DNA from 4 places in the Shouchella oshimensis genome. Region 2 is predicted to be linked to each of the others. Evidence: riboswitches for the same ligand, from Rfam matches in the RefSeq annotation. Region 2 holds a riboswitch; each other region holds the start of a gene.
What was found. Region 2 has a riboswitch for S-adenosylmethionine ahead of metK (methionine adenosyltransferase). Riboswitches for the same ligand answer to the same signal wherever they lie in the genome.

Region 1 (4,218 bases), 260 kb from region 2:
GACGCCTGAACGAATCGAGATCCGTTCAGCTAAAATGTCGTCCTTAATCGTTTCCAAGCCTGGAGGATTTATGTGTTTCATAAGCCCAATAATATTATCTTTTGTTGTAATTGTGCCATCAAAGTCACAGAAGATGATTGGGTCTTTACCTGCAATCTGTGTCATGTTGGACTACCCCACAACTCAAGTGCTTTTGCCAGTTCTGGTGATTTAGCTGCCGCATCAGATAATGATTGAGTAGCAAGTACTCCTGAAACCGCATCTCGAAAGGCCTTAGCACCTGCTCTTGCTCCACCTGGATGACCGTGAATACCACCGCCTGCGTTAATTACTGAATCAATGCCGAAGTCCTGAATTAGAAGTGGCGTCAAACCAGGATGAATCCCAGCCGATGGAACCGGAAAGGCTTTTTTGAGAGCTCGTTCCTCTGTTAATGCCTGTTTAATATCTATCGTTTCCGACTTTTCCATGGCAACGCTACCGTAAGGAGACGGAAACAAAACAAGGTCCGCTCCGGCTAATCGTAACAATTTACCTAAAAGTACTTTGTTAGATATTCCGTAAAAAGGTGACGCCGTAAGGGCTCCAGAAACAGCTGGATGAGCCATAATTGGAACGTGAATATCCGGATCCTCTGCTAATGCCTGCAAAACATCCAATCCGTATGCAAATACATTAAACAATAAGGCCGTTGCTCCCTGCTCGACTGCTCTTTTTGCTTTGTCTTTTAAGTCAAACGTTCGACCAGTTAGGTTAACCGCATACAGCTTTTGTTCACCTGTCTGTTCATACACCTCTTTGATAATCTTAGAACCAGCTTGAACTCGATCTGAAAAAGGGGTTAATGGATTATCAAATAGAATCTCGTCATCCTTTACTAGATCGACTCCACCTAGCAATTGATCAGCTAGCTGAGATTTAAATTCCGTCATGTCCTTTCCTATCATCCCTTTAAAAATACTCATCACAAGCGGCCGCTCATAGACCTGAAGCTGACTACGAATACCTTCTATTCCAAATTGCGGTCCAGGGAAAGCTTTTTCTAGATCACTAGTAAAATCAATATCTACTAGCTTGATTTCACCATCGAGAGATAGCTTTCCAAAAATCGTTGTTAAAATGGCTGGTAGATCGGCTGAGAAGTTGGCTTGTGGATACGCGATTTTTATGAGGCCCGTTTTTCGTTCTTCCCCAAATAATCGATTGGCTATATCTGTGCTTTTCTCTTCTATTACTTCAACAACTTCACCTTTGTGTTTTTCAAGCTGCTTTTTTTCAAGCGCTTGTAAATGTGTCCATGATCCAATCGTTAACCCAAGGGCAATGGATTCTGCTTTTTTGTGAAGATCTTTTTTTTGATCGTATACTCGATATGTTGCCGTTACAAAACTCATTTTGTTCAGTTCCCCCTTACCTCAATAACAAAAAAATCCTCTTCTAGTGGAAGAGGACAGTGTACCCATTTCTTGTCCTCTTATCTACCAAGGTAACCTTGTGAGAATTAGCACCTTGAATAGCTAAAAAGCCAAAACAGGTTGCCGGGTATCATCGGGTTCGTCCCTCCACCAGCTCTTCATAAGAGTGATACATATGTAATGTTGATAAATATACTATGGATTATGACAGTGAGATTCTATTCTGTCAATTAGTAATAATCATTTTATCAGAATCTATTGACAACGTACAAATTCCCTCGTATTATTTATACCAATTACTCTTATTGGGAAAAAATGATTAAGAGTACACACAACTTTATATACACTCTTATCGAGAGTTGGCTGAGGGAATTGGCCCTATGAAGCCCGGCAACCGACCTAATCATCATTCTACTAATATGATGAAAACCTTTAAGGTTTTAAGGCACGGTGCTACATCCAACAGACTCTTCCCGAGTCTGAAAGATAAGAGGTTGAATCACAGCATTCCGCCTCTTTCTTAAACGAAAGAGGCTTTTTTATATTTTAATAGATGGAGAGATGACCATGATAAAAGGATTTGGGGTTAAAACATTAGGAATGACTGCTGCTGCTGTAATTGTACTTGCTGGATGTGGTGATAGTGAGTCCTCGCAAGCCGAAGCAGATGTCAAATTAGACGGAGTACCTGAGAGATTCGCTACAGGTGAAGGCGCCAAAATAAAGGTCATTCGCAAGATTGGTGGAGATGACCATACTGCTCAATATTTGGCCGGAGTACAAGAAGAAGGTGAAGCGTTAGGTTTTGATGTCGATGTATTTACCGCAAATGGGGATACAGCAAGTTATCATGACGCCATATCTCAAGCAATAGATGCCGATTATGACGGCTTAATTCTTTCACATGGTGATGATGCCGCTACCGTAGATGCCGTACAACGAGCTGTTGATAAAGGGATTGAGGTTGTAACGTTTGATTCCAATAGTGATTTAGAATCGATTGATGGTGTGACACTCACCTCCCAAGATGATGAGGAGCTTGCAACACTAGCCCTTGATCAACTAGTTGAAGATTTTGATGGAGAGGCAAATATTCTCTACTTATGGGTTGATGGTTTCCCTCCAATGGTAAGACGCGATTCAATCTATCAGGAGGTTCTTTCTGAGCAACCTGGACTTAATGAATTGGAGCGATTTGGTGTTGCCGCAGAAGATACTTCTACCCAAACTCAAAATGCAGTAGCTGCGTTACTTAATAAGTACCCTGAAGGTGAAATCGATGCGATTTTTGCGACTTGGGATGCCTTTGCAATTGGAGCAGCACGTGCACTTGATGAAGCAGGACGAGATGAAATCAATATCTATGGAATTGATGTATCAAATGCTGACCTTCAAATCATGCAACAGGAAAATAGCACATGGGATTATACTGCAGCCGTTGATCCTAAGTTAATTGGTTCTATCAACCTACGAATTCTTGCCAAAAAGCTAGCCGGTGAAGAAACACCTCAATTTTATGATTTAGAAGCATCGCTCATTTCTCGGAAGCAATTATTAGAAGCAGATGATGACGTCAATATGGTCTCATTAGCTGAGGTCATTCCAAACTGGGGTGAATCAGACGCGTTTGAAGAAGAATGGATGACTATATTAAAAGAACATAACGAATAATAGGTGATTTGATGAAGCTACGTATGGAAAAGATCTCCGTTTCTTATCCGGGAGTCAAGGCGCTTGATCAGGCTTCTTTTGAAGTAAGCGGCGGCTCTTCACACGCACTAATTGGTGCGAATGGCGCGGGAAAATCAACGTTAATGAAAGTACTGTCTGGTTCAGAAAGTCATTACGACGGCACCATTCTAATTGACGGACAACATGTTTCGATCCATTCACCAAAGGATGCGCAAAAGCATGGTATCCAAATTGTTCATCAGGAAGTTGATGCTGGATTAGTTCCATACTTAACGGTCGCTGAGAACATACACCTTTATACATTTGGTTCTAGTCAGAACAAGAACGCCTTTATTCATTGGAGTCTTGTTCACAAAAAAGCTTCAGAGGTTCTCGATTCATTAGGTATCAATGTTTCTTCTAAAACGTTAGCGAGTGAGCTCACGCTTGCAGAAAAACAAATGGTTCTTATTGCACGAGCCGTTTTGACAGATTGTCGGCTATTGATCCTAGATGAACCAACAGCCCCATTAAGTCTTTCTGAAACCAAGCAATTGTTTCGGATTGTACGAGATCTACAGAGCAAAAACGTAGCAGTGGTGTTCATCTCGCATCGTTTGCCTGAGCTGTTTGAAATTTGCGATATCATTACGGTTATGAGGAATGGGCAAGTAGTTTCATCAAGACCTATTCCTGATACGTCAATTGACCAAGTCGTTGAGCAAATGCTTGGAGAACCTTTAAGCCAGCAATTTACAGACAGAGTTTCCGAGATGGGTGACACATTTTTAGAAGCTCATTCAGTATCAGATGGCAGCAAAATTAATCATGTATCCCTACATGTTAAAAAAGGAGAAATTCTTGGATTAGCTGGCCTAGTTGGAGCTGAAAAACCGAGCTTTGCAAGCTACTCTTTGGAGCTTCTACGATGACATCCGGCTCACTTTTGATTAACAAAAAGCCAGTTGTCATTTCCTCTCCTTATGATGCCGTTTTTCATGGAATGGCTTTTGTGCCTGAAGAACGACGAAAAGAAGGCGTCCTAATTAATGAATCTGTTTTAACTAACCTATCAGCTGCCAATCTAGGAAGCTTCAGTAAGCGATTTGGTTTTTGGAATTTCAAAAAAGAA
Region 2 (4,218 bases):
GTAAGGCTGCTTGCACCATAGAACGTGTATGCGTAAGTTTCATCCGTTGACCTACTCCATATGGTCCACCAGACCAACCTGTATTAACTAGGAATACATCTACATCATGTGTTCTAATCAAGTCACCTAACATTGAAGCATAACGGTGTGCTGGCAATGGCAAAAATGGTGCTCCAAAGCAAGTAGAGAAGGTTGCTTCAGGCTCTGTAATGCCTCGTTCTGTCCCAGCAAGTTTACTTGTGTATCCAGACAAGAAATGATACATCGCCTGCTCACGCGTTAATTTACTGATAGGAGGTAAAACCCCAAATGCATCAGCAGTTAGAAAAATTATGGTATCTGGATGCCCGGCAATACTTGGCTCAAGTGCATTTGGAATGTAATCAATTGGATACGCTGCACGGGTATTCTCTGTTAGCGAGACGTCGTTGTAATCAGGCTCACCATTTTCCTCAGAAACCGCCACATTTTCAAGTACTGTTCCAAATTTAATTGCATTCCAGATCTGTGGTTCTTTTTCTTCAGAAAGATTTATGCACTTTGCGTAGCAACCACCCTCAATGTTAAAAACACCATTTTCAGACCAAGCATGCTCATCATCCCCTATTAATAAACGATCGGGTGATGCTGAAAGTGTGGTTTTACCTGTACCGGACAATCCAAAAAATAATGCCACATCTCCCTCTGCACCGGTGTTTGCTGAGCAATGCATCGACAAGACATTCTCCTCTGGAAGAAGGTAGTTCATAATTGAGAAAATTGATTTTTTCATTTCTCCAGCATATTCAGTTCCACCAATTAGAATCACTCGTTCTTCAAAGGAGATCATCACAAAGGCTTCAGAATTCGTTCCATCAATTGTCGGTTCTGCTTTAAATGTTGGTGCAGAAACAATGGTGAAAAGCTCACGATCAAGCGTTACATCCGTAGAGCTTGGGCGAATAAAAAGCTTGCGAGCAAACACTTGGTGCCACGCAAATTCATTAATGACTTGAATTGGTAGTCGGTAGGCAGTATCTGCTCCTGCAAAACCTTGAGAAGCAAAAAGCTCTTCTTTTTCACCAAGGTGAGAAAGAACTTTATGATATAACGAAGTAAAGACCTCTTTTGATATTGGCTTGGTTAACTGGACCCCAATCAATGGTGTCACGAACCGAGTCCTCTTGAACAACAAATTTATCCTTAGGAGAACGACCAGTGTACGCACCGGTTTCTACGCTAAGTGCGCCTGTTGCTGTAAGTATACCCTCACCTCTTTGGAGAGAGCGTTCAACCAAACGAGAAACAGATAGGTCATGTTTGGTTTGTGGACTTGATAATAATTGTTCTAATTTCACCGGGATATTCATGGTTTTCAAAGCGCATTCTCCTCTCGAATGATCATCTTATATGGTTGGTTAATGCTAATTAGTATAACACATTAATATTATTAGTCTATACTTTATGTGCGTCTTTTTAGATATAGTGATTAAACTTTGATTAACCTTGCTATGATTGACTTTTCAGTATCGATGTTATATAATTTTTCGCGAACGGATCTTATCGGAGAGCCGGCGGAGGGACAGGCCCAAAGAAGCCCAACAACCACCATTTTAATAAAATGGAAAGGTGCTAACCTGCAAGGCATTGCCTTGAACGATAAGAGGTTAAAGGACAACATTTCAACCCTTTTCCTCAGTAAGGAGGATTGGGGTTTTTTATTGTGTATATTTAATCTCAACCTGGTAATCAGGCTGATAAGAGAAGATTAGAATGAGTTGGAAGGGTGAAAAGAGATGGCAGAATTTAAAAGTCGACAGCTATTTACATCAGAATCGGTGACAGAGGGACATCCAGATAAGATGTGTGATCAAATTTCTGATGCGATCTTAGATGAAATCTTAAAGAAAGATCCTAATGCTCGTGTAGCATGCGAAACATCTGTGACTACAGGCCTTGTATTAGTTGCTGGAGAAATTACAACTAGTACATATGTTGATATTCCACGTGTCGTGCGTGATACGATTAAAGGTATTGGTTATACACGTGCAAAATACGGTTTTGACGCAGAAACTTGCGCTGTTCTTGTTTCAATTGATGAACAATCAGCTGATATTGCTCAAGGTGTGGACAAAGCACTAGAAGCACGTGAAGGGCAAATGACAGAAGAGGAAATTGAATCAATTGGTGCTGGAGACCAAGGTTTGATGTTTGGTTTTGCAACCAATGAAACAAAAGAGTTAATGCCACTACCTATCTCTCTGAGCCATAAGCTAGCTCGTCGTTTGGCAGAGGTTCGTAAAGAGGAGATCATTGACTATCTACGTCCAGATGCTAAAACGCAAGTAACAATAGAATATGATGAGCAAGGAAAACCTGCACGAGTTGACACAATTGTTATTTCAACACAACATCATCCAGAGACTACTCTGGAGCAAATTCAGCATGACATGAAAACTCATGTGATTAACGAAGTTGTACCTGCAGAGTTAATTGATGAACAAACAAAATATTTTATTAATCCAACAGGTCGTTTTGTCATCGGCGGACCTCAAGGGGATGCAGGACTTACAGGTCGCAAAATTATCGTTGATACGTATGGTGGATACGCACGACATGGTGGGGGAGCGTTCTCTGGTAAGGATGCAACGAAGGTTGACCGTTCTGGAGCATATGCTGCTCGCTATGTAGCAAAAAACATTGTGGCTGCTGGCCTTGCTGACAAGGCAGAGGTACAGCTTGCATATGCAATTGGTGTAGCCCAACCTGTATCAATAGCGGTTGATACATTTGGAACAGGAAAAGTATCAGAAAGTGAACTTGTTACACTTGTTCGCAAAAACTTTGATCTTCGTCCAGCAGGTATTATCCGTATGTTAGATCTACGTCGTCCGATCTACAAGCAAACGGCTGCTTACGGTCACTTTGGTCGTACGGATGTAAGCTTACCGTGGGAAGAAACAGACAAAGCGGCTGTATTAAAAGAACAAGCAAGTATTAAAACGGTTTAATCTATTTCAAAAAAGCATCCAACAATCATTTGATTGTTGGATGCTTTTTATTTTACTAAGACTGCATTTGTTTATAGAGTTGACCTTTTTCTACATATTCTGTACGAATTCGCTCCATATCAGCCAGGTCATCATCATTAAGGTCACGAATCACTTTTGCAGGACGACCAAAAGCAAGTGTATTTGGCGGAATAACTTTACCAGGAGGCACTAAACTGCCTGCTCCAATAAAAGCACCTTCTCCTATAACAGCTCCATCAAGTATCGTTGATCCCATTCCGATCAATGCCTTTTTATGGATGGTACAACTATGTAGCATCGCTTGGTGTCCAACTGTAACATCATCCTCAATGATGAGTGGATACTTTGGACTTTGATGAAGCAAGCTTTGATCTTGGATATTTACTCGTTTCCCGATGCGTGTAGGGGAGACGTCTCCGCGAATAACCGTTTGGAACCAAACACTTGATTCATCCCCTATTTCTACATCACCAGTGATCGTAACGTAATCGGCAATAAAGGCACTTTCAGCAATAAGTGGCTTTTTATTTTGATATGGATAAATCATATGTGCTCATCCTTTCCGTCTCATAAAAAAAACGCTATACTTAATTCTAACGTAAAATGATAAGAAGGTAAAAATTCAACAAGATTCTACTGTGGAGCAAGGAGATGATCAGTGTGTGGAAATGGGAAGTAACAGAGCCTAGAGGTGTAGTCGTCATGGTTCATGGAGCAGGTGAGCATCATGGACGTTACCAATGGCTAGCTAAGAAATGGAATGAGCATGGATTTGACGTCATCATGGGGGATTTACCTGGTCAAGGTAAAACACGAGGTCGACGTGGTCATATTCAATCCTTCCAGCAATACTTAGATACTGTAGAAGAATGGCTGAATGAAGCAAGGCAAAAACAACTTCCAATTCTACTCCTTGGACACAGTATGGGCGGATTAATCTCTATTCGTACCGTGATGAAAAGAGATAATTCATTAATCTATGGAGTCATTTTATCTTCACCATGTTTGGATTTAAGCCATCCATTACCAAAAGCAAAAAAAGCGGCCTCTAAAGTTTTGCAGCATGTTGCACCTACCTTTAGTGTGAACTCCGGTATTCGATCAGATCGAGCAACACGTAACCAAGAGGTTATTGAAGCCTATTTAACGGATCCACTTAAAGTAAGTAAAGTGTCTGCGAGATGGTACCAAGAATTAGAGAAAACAA
Region 3 (4,218 bases), on a different contig from region 2:
AGACAATATTTCTGTAATAGATAATACAATAACGACTAATAACAAAATAATAATGAATGGGGTGAAATTTTCAAGCAATTGTAGCGTGTCGCCAATCCAGTCGTTTAAACCGGAAGCTCCAAAGCTAGATGCAAGGGCTAGTCCACCACCAAAAAGGATTAACACATTCCACGGTAGCTCTTTTAGGTCGCGCCATTCTAATATTCTTTCACCTTTTTTAGTGCTGGGTATAAAGAAAAGGGATACGGCGCCAAAAATAGAGATGGCTCCATCATGCATATTAGCAGCGATGTTTTCTGGGAATACAAGTGATTTGAAAACCCATAAAAACACAGTTATCCCGAAAATTATCGCAACCCAAATTTCATCCCTAGACATCTTCCCAAGACTCTTTTTATCTTCCTTAATGAAATCAATCGTTTGATTCTGACTACCTGAATCAACTTTAAATTTCATTTTTGTCAGATAGAAGTATAGAAAAATCAGAATAAGCAACGCAACTGGTCCTGCAAAGAGTAACCACTCATAAAAAGCAACAGTACGATCAAGCTGCGTTCTCGCAATTTCAGCAAAAATGGCATTTGGTACAGCCGCTACTAAAGTAGCAAGCCCCCCAATTGTTGCGGCATAGGCAACAGCTAGTAATATACTTTTTGAGAAATGACTTAAGCTTTTACCAGTTAGAATTTCTTTTTCTTTTACCTCTGAGATCAACGCGAGAGCAACTGGAAGCATCATTAAAGCGGTTGCAGCGTTTGATACAAATAATGATAAAAATGCTGTTGATATAATAATCCCTAGAATAATCCGTTGACTCTCGGTTCCAATCATATCAATTATGTTTAAGGCAATTCTTCTATGTAGGTTCCATTTTTGCAACGCAATCGCAATAACAAAGCCTCCACCATACATGAATATTGTCGGACTACTGTAAGATGCGGCAATAGTATCAATGTCCGCAGCTCCAACTAATGGAATAACAATTAGTGGAATTAATGATGTAACAGCCATTGGTATGGCTTCAGTAACCCAGAATGTAGCTATTAAAAGAGTAATAGCAAGTACAAATCTAGGTGCATGCTCTAATTGACTGGACGGGATTAAAAAGTATGCCAGGAAATAGCAATGGTCCTAAAATGAGTCCTACTTTAGCCCTTGTGTTATAAGTAGGCTGAGTAGTTTGTTCCTCGCTCATAGGTTCACACCTTTCATAGATTAATAGTAAAGCTATTTGATTTTCCCACAAGTTATAGGATGAATGCAAATAATGACGAATAAGAGCAAACTTTCAAAATTGTTTTGACATAGAGGATTATCTCATGCTAAAGTAGATTCAATTCAACATAACATAGTGAAATGCTCTTATAACGAGAGGCGGAGGGACTGGCCCGATGAAGCTTCAGCAACCATTCAGAAAATGAAAAGGTGCTAAATCCAAGCAAGGTGGAAACACTTTGAAAGATAAGGGGAACGTTTATTGAGATTGTTCAATGCCTCTTTCTTTTAATAGAAGGAGGCATTTTCTATTCCCTTGGAGTGATCTGCTTAGGTGGTTTGTGATTAGAGTTTGTTAAGTTGAGAGACTATATGAGGAGTGAGTGAGAACATGCCAAAGGTAAGAAGTTCAAACATTGGATATCCAAGAATTGGTGAAAAAAGAGAGTGGAAAAAAAGCTTAGAGAACTATTGGGCGAAAAACATCTCTGAAACTGAGCTACTTGATTCTCTTAAAGACATTCGACTTTCTAACATCAAGAAACAAAAAGAGGCAGGGATTGACTTAATTCCAGTAGGTGACTTTAGTCTATATGATCATGTATTAGACACAGCCGTTTCATTTGGACTAGTACCAGATCGTTTTGAATACAACGGCGGCGAAGTAGATGTAGATACGTATTTTGCTATCGCACGTGGTACCGATTCAGCAGTCGCATCTGAAATGACAAAGTGGTACAACACTAACTATCACTATATCGTACCTGAAATTACTTCAGCACCAACATCACTCGTACATAATCGTGTGTTGGATTTATATAAAGAGGCGAAAACTGAGTTAGATATTGATACAAAACCAGTTGTACTTGGACCAGTTAGCTTTGTGAAGCTTTCAAAAAATCAAACAGACCTATCAGAGCAGGAACTGATTCGTTCGTTTATTCCGTTGTATGCACAGCTACTACAAGAACTAGAAGCTGCGGATGCTGCGTGGGTACAAATTGATGAGCCATTTTTAAATGGGCAAGTAACATCTTCTGAATTAGACTTGTTACAAGAGGTATATGCACAGCTTGACGTCGCTGCTCCAAGGCTAAACATTTTACTACAAACGTACTTTGAAGCAGTGGATGATTACGAGGCTATTGTCAACCTACCTGTACAAGGAATAGGTTTAGATTTTGTCCATGATGCTGGCGAATCTCTTAAACAAGTAATTAAATTCGGATTGCCAACTGGTAAAATTTTAGCTGCGGGAATCATTGATGGGCGTAATATTTGGAGAGCTGATTTAAAGGAAGTTAAAGAAATAGTTGATCAGCTTTCTGTAGTCGTTGGAGAGGGCCAATTGATACTCCAACCATCATGTAGCTTACTACATGTCCCAGTTACTGTGAAGCTTGAAGAGGAATTACCTGAAATACTCAAATCAGGAATTTCGTTTGCTGATGAGAAACTTGAAGAGCTAGTGGCTTTAACGAATGTAGCCAATGATACAAGCGACGAGCAGATTTTAGAAGCAAGCGCTGCAGCAGTTAAAGCATTAAATGATTCGTCTAGTCGAAATAATGAAGAGGTTCGTGCGCTACTTGCTGAAGTTGGAGAGTCAGTGCCAACACGTTCAATTGATGCACCAGAACGTCTTCGTCTACAACAAGAAAAGTATCAGCTACCACTTCTACCAACTACAACAATCGGTAGTTTTCCACAAACCAAGGAAGTCCGTCAACAACGCTTGAAGTGGAGAAAAGGCGAGCTTGAATCAGCTGAGTACGAGCAATTTATTCGTGACGAAATTGATAAATGGATTAAGATCCAAGAAGATCTTGATATTGATGTACTAGTTCACGGGGAGTTTGAACGTACGGATATGGTTGAGTTTTTTGGTGAAAAACTTGCAGGCTTCCAATTTACAAAGTTCGGTTGGGTCCAATCCTATGGTTCACGTTGTGTAAAACCACCTGTTATTTATGGTGATGTTGCATTTGTTGAGCCGATGACCGTAAAGGAAACGGCTTATGCACAAAGACAAACAAAACGTCCGGTTAAGGGTATGCTAACAGGACCGGTTACAATTTTTAATTGGTCATTCCCACGTACTGATATTCCTGAAGGTCAAGTTGTCAACCAAATTGCGCTTGCTTTGCGTAAGGAAGTAGAGGAGCTAGAGAAAGAAGGAATTAATCTTATCCAAGTGGATGAACCAACCATTCGTGAGGGGCTTCCGCTAAAAGAAAGTAAATCTCAAGCCTATCTCACACAATCAGTTGATGCTTTCCGTTTATCAACGATTACTGTGCAACCAGAAACACAAATTCACACTCATATGTGCTACTCAGACTTTCAAGCGATCATTGAATCCATTGATGCTTTGGACGCAGACGTTATTTCAATTGAAACGTCCAGAAGTCATGGTGAGCTGATTTCAGCGTTTGAAGACTTTACCTATAATAAAGGCATTGGTCTTGGTGTCTATGATATTCATAGTCCACGTGTGCCAGCACAAGAAGAGATCGATCGTAATATTAGTCGCGCACTATCAGTACTTGATCCAAAATTATTCTGGATTAACCCTGACTGCGGTTTGAAGACTCGTAAGGAAAAAGAAACAGTAGAAGCTCTACAAGTCATGGTTGATGCTGCAAAACAAGCACGAAAGCAACTTGTTACTTCACCTGAATAAGATCATTTTAAGAACCCGCTGCTATCAGTGGGTTCTTTTGCATAGACTTCTATAAAAACTAAAAAAGGAAGTGTATGCATGAACACCTCGATCTTGCCTACTCAAATTGTCACTCGTCATATGTTATCTCCAAGGCTTGATATTTTTTACCCTGAACTAACGGGTTTACCAACCCCACATATTCAGCATGAATTAAACCAAGCGATTAATCAGCAAGTTCATAAAATGATTAAGGATTCTGGTTATTACGAGCCGCCTCAAGATACAACATTAACAGGAGGCTACGAAATCAAAAACAATCAACGGAATATTCTTAGCCT
Region 4 (4,218 bases), on a different contig from region 2:
TTAATTTCTGGCTTAATTTCTTTCAAATCCATAAAAACGGCTTAACCGGGATTGATTGGTTTTTGAAAGAAGAAGCATATAGGCTGCAAGCGGATGAAAAAAACTTAGCAGAACAATGGAGTACTCTTAAACCAAGAATTGTTCAAGCTGTAAATGAAGAGAATAATCAGGTTGTTTTCCTTGATGTCTTTACGGAAGAGACATTTAAAATGGCTAAGGATACCGAGAACCTTCCGACCTTCAGACCTTGGTATGGAACGCTAGGGCTTGTTGAATTTTTTGGAGATACACCATTATTTAATGGAATTCGAATCTTTCAAGGGCCGGATCATGTTGACCGTAGCGTAGAAAAAGTGAATCAGCTGGCAACTGAACATGATATCGCAGTTGTAGATGTATTGATTCAATATTTCCCTGAAGTTTTAGGATCGCTTTTAGAGAAGGAACAGAGACCTGACTTGGAAAATCAACAGTCAAATGCTCTAATTACTTTTGAAGCGCCTGTTACAGATGTTCAGTCGTTTGCAACCTTACTTAGAGATAAGGATGAGTTTGTTGTATATGATTGGCGTGAGGAGCACAAGCATTTAACTCAAGCGGAAAACTGGGCAGTGTACAAGGATAGTATTATAGAGAGTGAAGTATTAATGGCAGAAGCTGTTGCGACTCTCGAATTTACTAATGATAGCTTAAAGTACATCACTTATAAGAAAGAGAAGGCTGTACAATTCCGAGATTTATTAAATGATTATCCTCAATTTGTGGGAGACGTTAAAGAATCAACCAGCGGCAAATTGGGCAGTGGAATGGCATTTTCAAATAACTTGATGCAAATGACAGGAGAAGCGCCTGAATATTTCCCGCTTTATGCACAGCGTGCTAAGGATATGGACTTAGATCAACCTATCCCAGCACTAGGTCAGAATAGTATTTATCAACTAATTGATCATGGTCAATTTGAAGAAGCAGATCGTTGGTTTAAACAAATTGAATTTAATTTGTATGATCAAGTGATTGCTAAATATAATGATATCGACTTTACTTTTGATATTAATCCATTTAGAAAAGATGCGGGGCTATCACCTTCTCCATTTGTTACAGGTCAAGAGAATCGTGACTCAAGCATAAAGCCAATTTATTATCATGATAATCAGTTTTTGTCAGTCAAAAAAGAAGATATCAACACGTATGAAGATCTAGGCTTTAGTCCAGATTCGATCGATGCCTTTTACCACGATCCTATTCTTAGCTTTTTTAAGGAGAAAACGGATGGAAAAGGCGCAAATACGGTAAGGAAATACCGAATGAGTCTTTTTAATATACGTTACTCATTAGAAGTGCAAAAGGTAAAAGATTGGTCAGACTGTACCAAGGAATTTTGGAAAAAACATCTGTTAATTGATTTATTTGAAGATGTGGTGATCAGTCAGACACAGGTGAAGGATCTTCTAAGTACAATAAAAATGTTCACAAAGTGGTTGGATCAAAAGCATAGAACTGCCATTCATACTGATGCATCAGCTGTTTGTGCAGAGCTTGAAGCGTCCTTAATTGAAGCTGTTCAGGTCTATAATTTTACAACGGATTCAGGGCGTTTTTCACTACCGCAATTCCAAAAAGAGATTGATCCAGAAGCGGTTGGCGGTTTATATAAGATTCAAGATGTGAAGGAAGATAGAGTTGAGGTTAAATCGATTGATAGTAAGCAGAGTATATCGATTACTTTGCCGAAAAAAGCACTAAGCCAAGTGCATAGTGGATTGATTTTAGAGGCAGTCATTTCACAGGATGACAACAATCAGCCGATACTTAAGAAACTACTTAATGCGTATCCAAAAGAAGCAATAAGTTATCTATAGGAAATAATTAGTTCTTGTCAGATTCAGCGTGATCTGTTATTGTTTTAACACAACAACATATTCTTATTAAGAGGAGCAGAGGGACTGGCCCTATGACGCTTCAGCAACCCCGCCACGGCGGAAGGTGCTAATTCCTGCAGGTTAAATTCCTGGATGATAAGAGCTGAATGACTTACTAAACCATTTCAACCCTCTTATTCAAACGAATAGGAGGGTTTTTCGTTTTATTAAGTTTTTAATTAGGGTTTGGAGCATGATATCGGTTTCAAAACCAAGTATGTTTATGTGTGTAGTTATATTTAGTCGGAAGGCGGGTAGACCATTGATTGAATTTAAAAATGTAAGCAAAGTTTTTAAAACAAAAGAACGAGAAGTTAAAGCACTTGATGAAGTAAACTTCCGAGTTGATAAGGGACAGATATCAGGCGTCATTGGCTTTAGTGGTGCCGGTAAAAGTACATTGATTCGCAGTGTTAATCTGCTAGAACGACCAACAGATGGCGAAGTGATTGTGAATGGACAAAGCTTAACGTTGTTAAAGGGTGGCGAACTGCAGAAGGCTAAGCGCAACATCGGTATGATTTTTCAGCATTTTAACTTACTGCAGTCTAAAACAGTGTTTGAAAATGTGGCAGTTCCTTTACGTCTTGTGCGAACTCCACAAGCAGAATTAAAAAAACGTGTAAGAGAATTACTGGATTTTGTAGGTCTATCAGATAAAGCAGATAGCTACCCAGAACAGCTTTCTGGTGGTCAAAAGCAACGGATTGGTATTGCCCGTGCATTAGCATCTAATCCAGCTGTCCTGCTATGTGATGAAGCGACATCTGCTTTAGACCCGGAAACGACCAGTTCGATTCTTCAGCTTTTAAAGCGTGTAAATGAGGAATTTAACGTAACAATTTTAATCATCACACACGAAATGGGTGTCATTCGAGAAATTTGTGATCGGGTTGCGGTTATGGAAGAAGGAAGAATTATTGAAGAAGGAACGGTTCTTGATATCTTCTCTAAACCACAGCACCAGACAACCAAAAATTTTGTTCGATCTGTATTTAAAGATCAAATACCGGCAAGTGTACGAAAAATCCTTGAAAAAGGGTCTGAACAAATTAAAATCTACAAAATCGAATTTATTGGGGAATCATCAGGTAAACCGCTTTTGTCTGAGCTTGTTAGGAATTTTGATGTTGATGTTAATGTATTGTTTGGAAACATAACGGAGATCCAGGATACCCCTTTCGGTAGCTTAACGGTGGAGTTGCAGGGAGATCCAGGATCACTTGAATCTGCGTTTCGATTTATTAAGGAGAAAGAACTATTGGTATCGGAGGTGAAGCTAGATGCTTGAAAGTTTACCCGAGTCCATTAGACCAAATATTTCAACGGACATTTTGCTTACCTCTTTATATGAAACATTGTATATGGTTTTCCTATCGTTAATTTTTTCAGCCATTTTAGGCATTTTGCTTGGGGTTGTGCTTGTGGTTACACGTAAGGGTCATATCCTTGAGTGTGCCTGGGTGTTTAATATATTAAATCCCATTATTAATGTTTTGCGATCCATTCCATTTATTATCTTGATGGTTGCTATTATTCCGTTTACCCGACTTATTGTTGGAAGTGCTGTTGGCATGGAGGCAGCTGTTGTACCACTTGTTGTGTATGCTGCACCATACATTGCACGGTTAATTGAGAACTCGCTTTTAGAAGTGGAGCCTGGCATTATTGAAGCGGCTGATTCAATGGGTGCCTCCAAAGCGCAAATTATCTTCCGCTTTCTACTACCGGAAGCAAAGGGTTCATTAATTCTTAGTATTACAACCGCAACAATTGGTCTCGTTGGTGCTACCGCTATGGCTGGAGCTATCGGAGCTGGTGGGATTGGAAATGTAGCTATCACTTACGGCTACCAACGTTTTGACGATGCCACTATGGTGATTACAGTCGTGCTGCTAATTGTTATGGTTCAAGGTTTGCAGTCGCTTGGTAATATACTCGCAAGAAATTCTAGAAGAAGATAAAAAGAAAAGGTGGAGAGAGTTCATGAAACAATCATTTAAACTAATCGTAGCAGGACTTGGTGTCTAGCATTAACAGCATGCGGGCAAGGAAATGATGATAGTACAAGTGGAGATACAGAAGGATTCAGCAAAGATAATCCGGTAGATGTGAAAATTGGTATTTCGGGTACGGATTCACGCCAGTGGGACTTTATTTCGGGAATTGCTGAAGAAGAAGGCATTAATATTGATATTGTCAGTTTTAATGATTATGTCCAGCCTAACCAAGCTCTTGCAGACGGAGATATTGATGCCAATGCCTTCCAAACGGTATCGTACTTTGATAATTTCAGAGA

Region 1: it holds a riboswitch for S-adenosylmethionine, as region 2 does, so the genes downstream of both, NDM98_RS06320 (sugar ABC transporter substrate-binding protein) here and metK (methionine adenosyltransferase) in region 2, are expected to answer to the same signal.
Region 3: it holds a riboswitch for S-adenosylmethionine, as region 2 does, so the genes downstream of both, metE (5-methyltetrahydropteroyltriglutamate--homocysteine S-methyltransferase) here and metK (methionine adenosyltransferase) in region 2, are expected to answer to the same signal.
Region 4: it holds a riboswitch for S-adenosylmethionine, as region 2 does, so the genes downstream of both, NDM98_RS18655 (methionine ABC transporter ATP-binding protein) here and metK (methionine adenosyltransferase) in region 2, are expected to answer to the same signal.

The regions. Positions count from the first base shown of each region.
Region 1 is NZ_JAMQJY010000001.1:1,157,980-1,162,197, forward strand. Features, by position in the region: gene NDM98_RS06310 (2-hydroxy-3-keto-5-methylthiopentenyl-1-phosphate phosphatase) at 1-165, opposite strand, end outside; gene NDM98_RS06315 (2,3-diketo-5-methylthiopentyl-1-phosphate enolase) at 162-1,394, opposite strand; SAM riboswitch class I at 1,472-1,582, opposite strand; SAM riboswitch class I at 1,762-1,908, shown strand; gene NDM98_RS06320 (sugar ABC transporter substrate-binding protein) at 1,983-3,086, shown strand; partial or broken gene NDM98_RS06325 (sugar ABC transporter ATP-binding protein) at 3,098-4,218, shown strand, end outside.
Region 2 is NZ_JAMQJY010000001.1:1,422,375-1,426,592, reverse strand. Features, by position in the region: partial or broken gene pckA (phosphoenolpyruvate carboxykinase (ATP)) at 1-1,358, opposite strand, end outside; SAM riboswitch class I at 1,537-1,645, shown strand; gene metK (methionine adenosyltransferase) at 1,776-2,990, shown strand; gene NDM98_RS07620 (gamma carbonic anhydrase) at 3,046-3,558, opposite strand; gene NDM98_RS07615 (alpha/beta hydrolase) at 3,672-4,218, shown strand, end outside.
Region 3 is NZ_JAMQJY010000002.1:220,945-225,162, reverse strand. Features, by position in the region: partial or broken gene NDM98_RS15565 (SLC13 family permease) at 1-1,195, opposite strand, end outside; SAM riboswitch class I at 1,360-1,468, shown strand; gene metE (5-methyltetrahydropteroyltriglutamate--homocysteine S-methyltransferase) at 1,607-3,898, shown strand; gene NDM98_RS15555 (DUF3298 and DUF4163 domain-containing protein) at 3,977-4,218, shown strand, end outside.
Region 4 is NZ_JAMQJY010000003.1:244,252-248,469, reverse strand. Features, by position in the region: gene NDM98_RS18660 (YecA family protein) at 1-1,859, shown strand, start outside; SAM riboswitch class I at 1,920-2,022, shown strand; gene NDM98_RS18655 (methionine ABC transporter ATP-binding protein) at 2,182-3,210, shown strand; gene NDM98_RS18650 (methionine ABC transporter permease) at 3,284-3,883, shown strand; gene NDM98_RS18645 (MetQ/NlpA family ABC transporter substrate-binding protein) at 4,031-4,218, shown strand, end outside.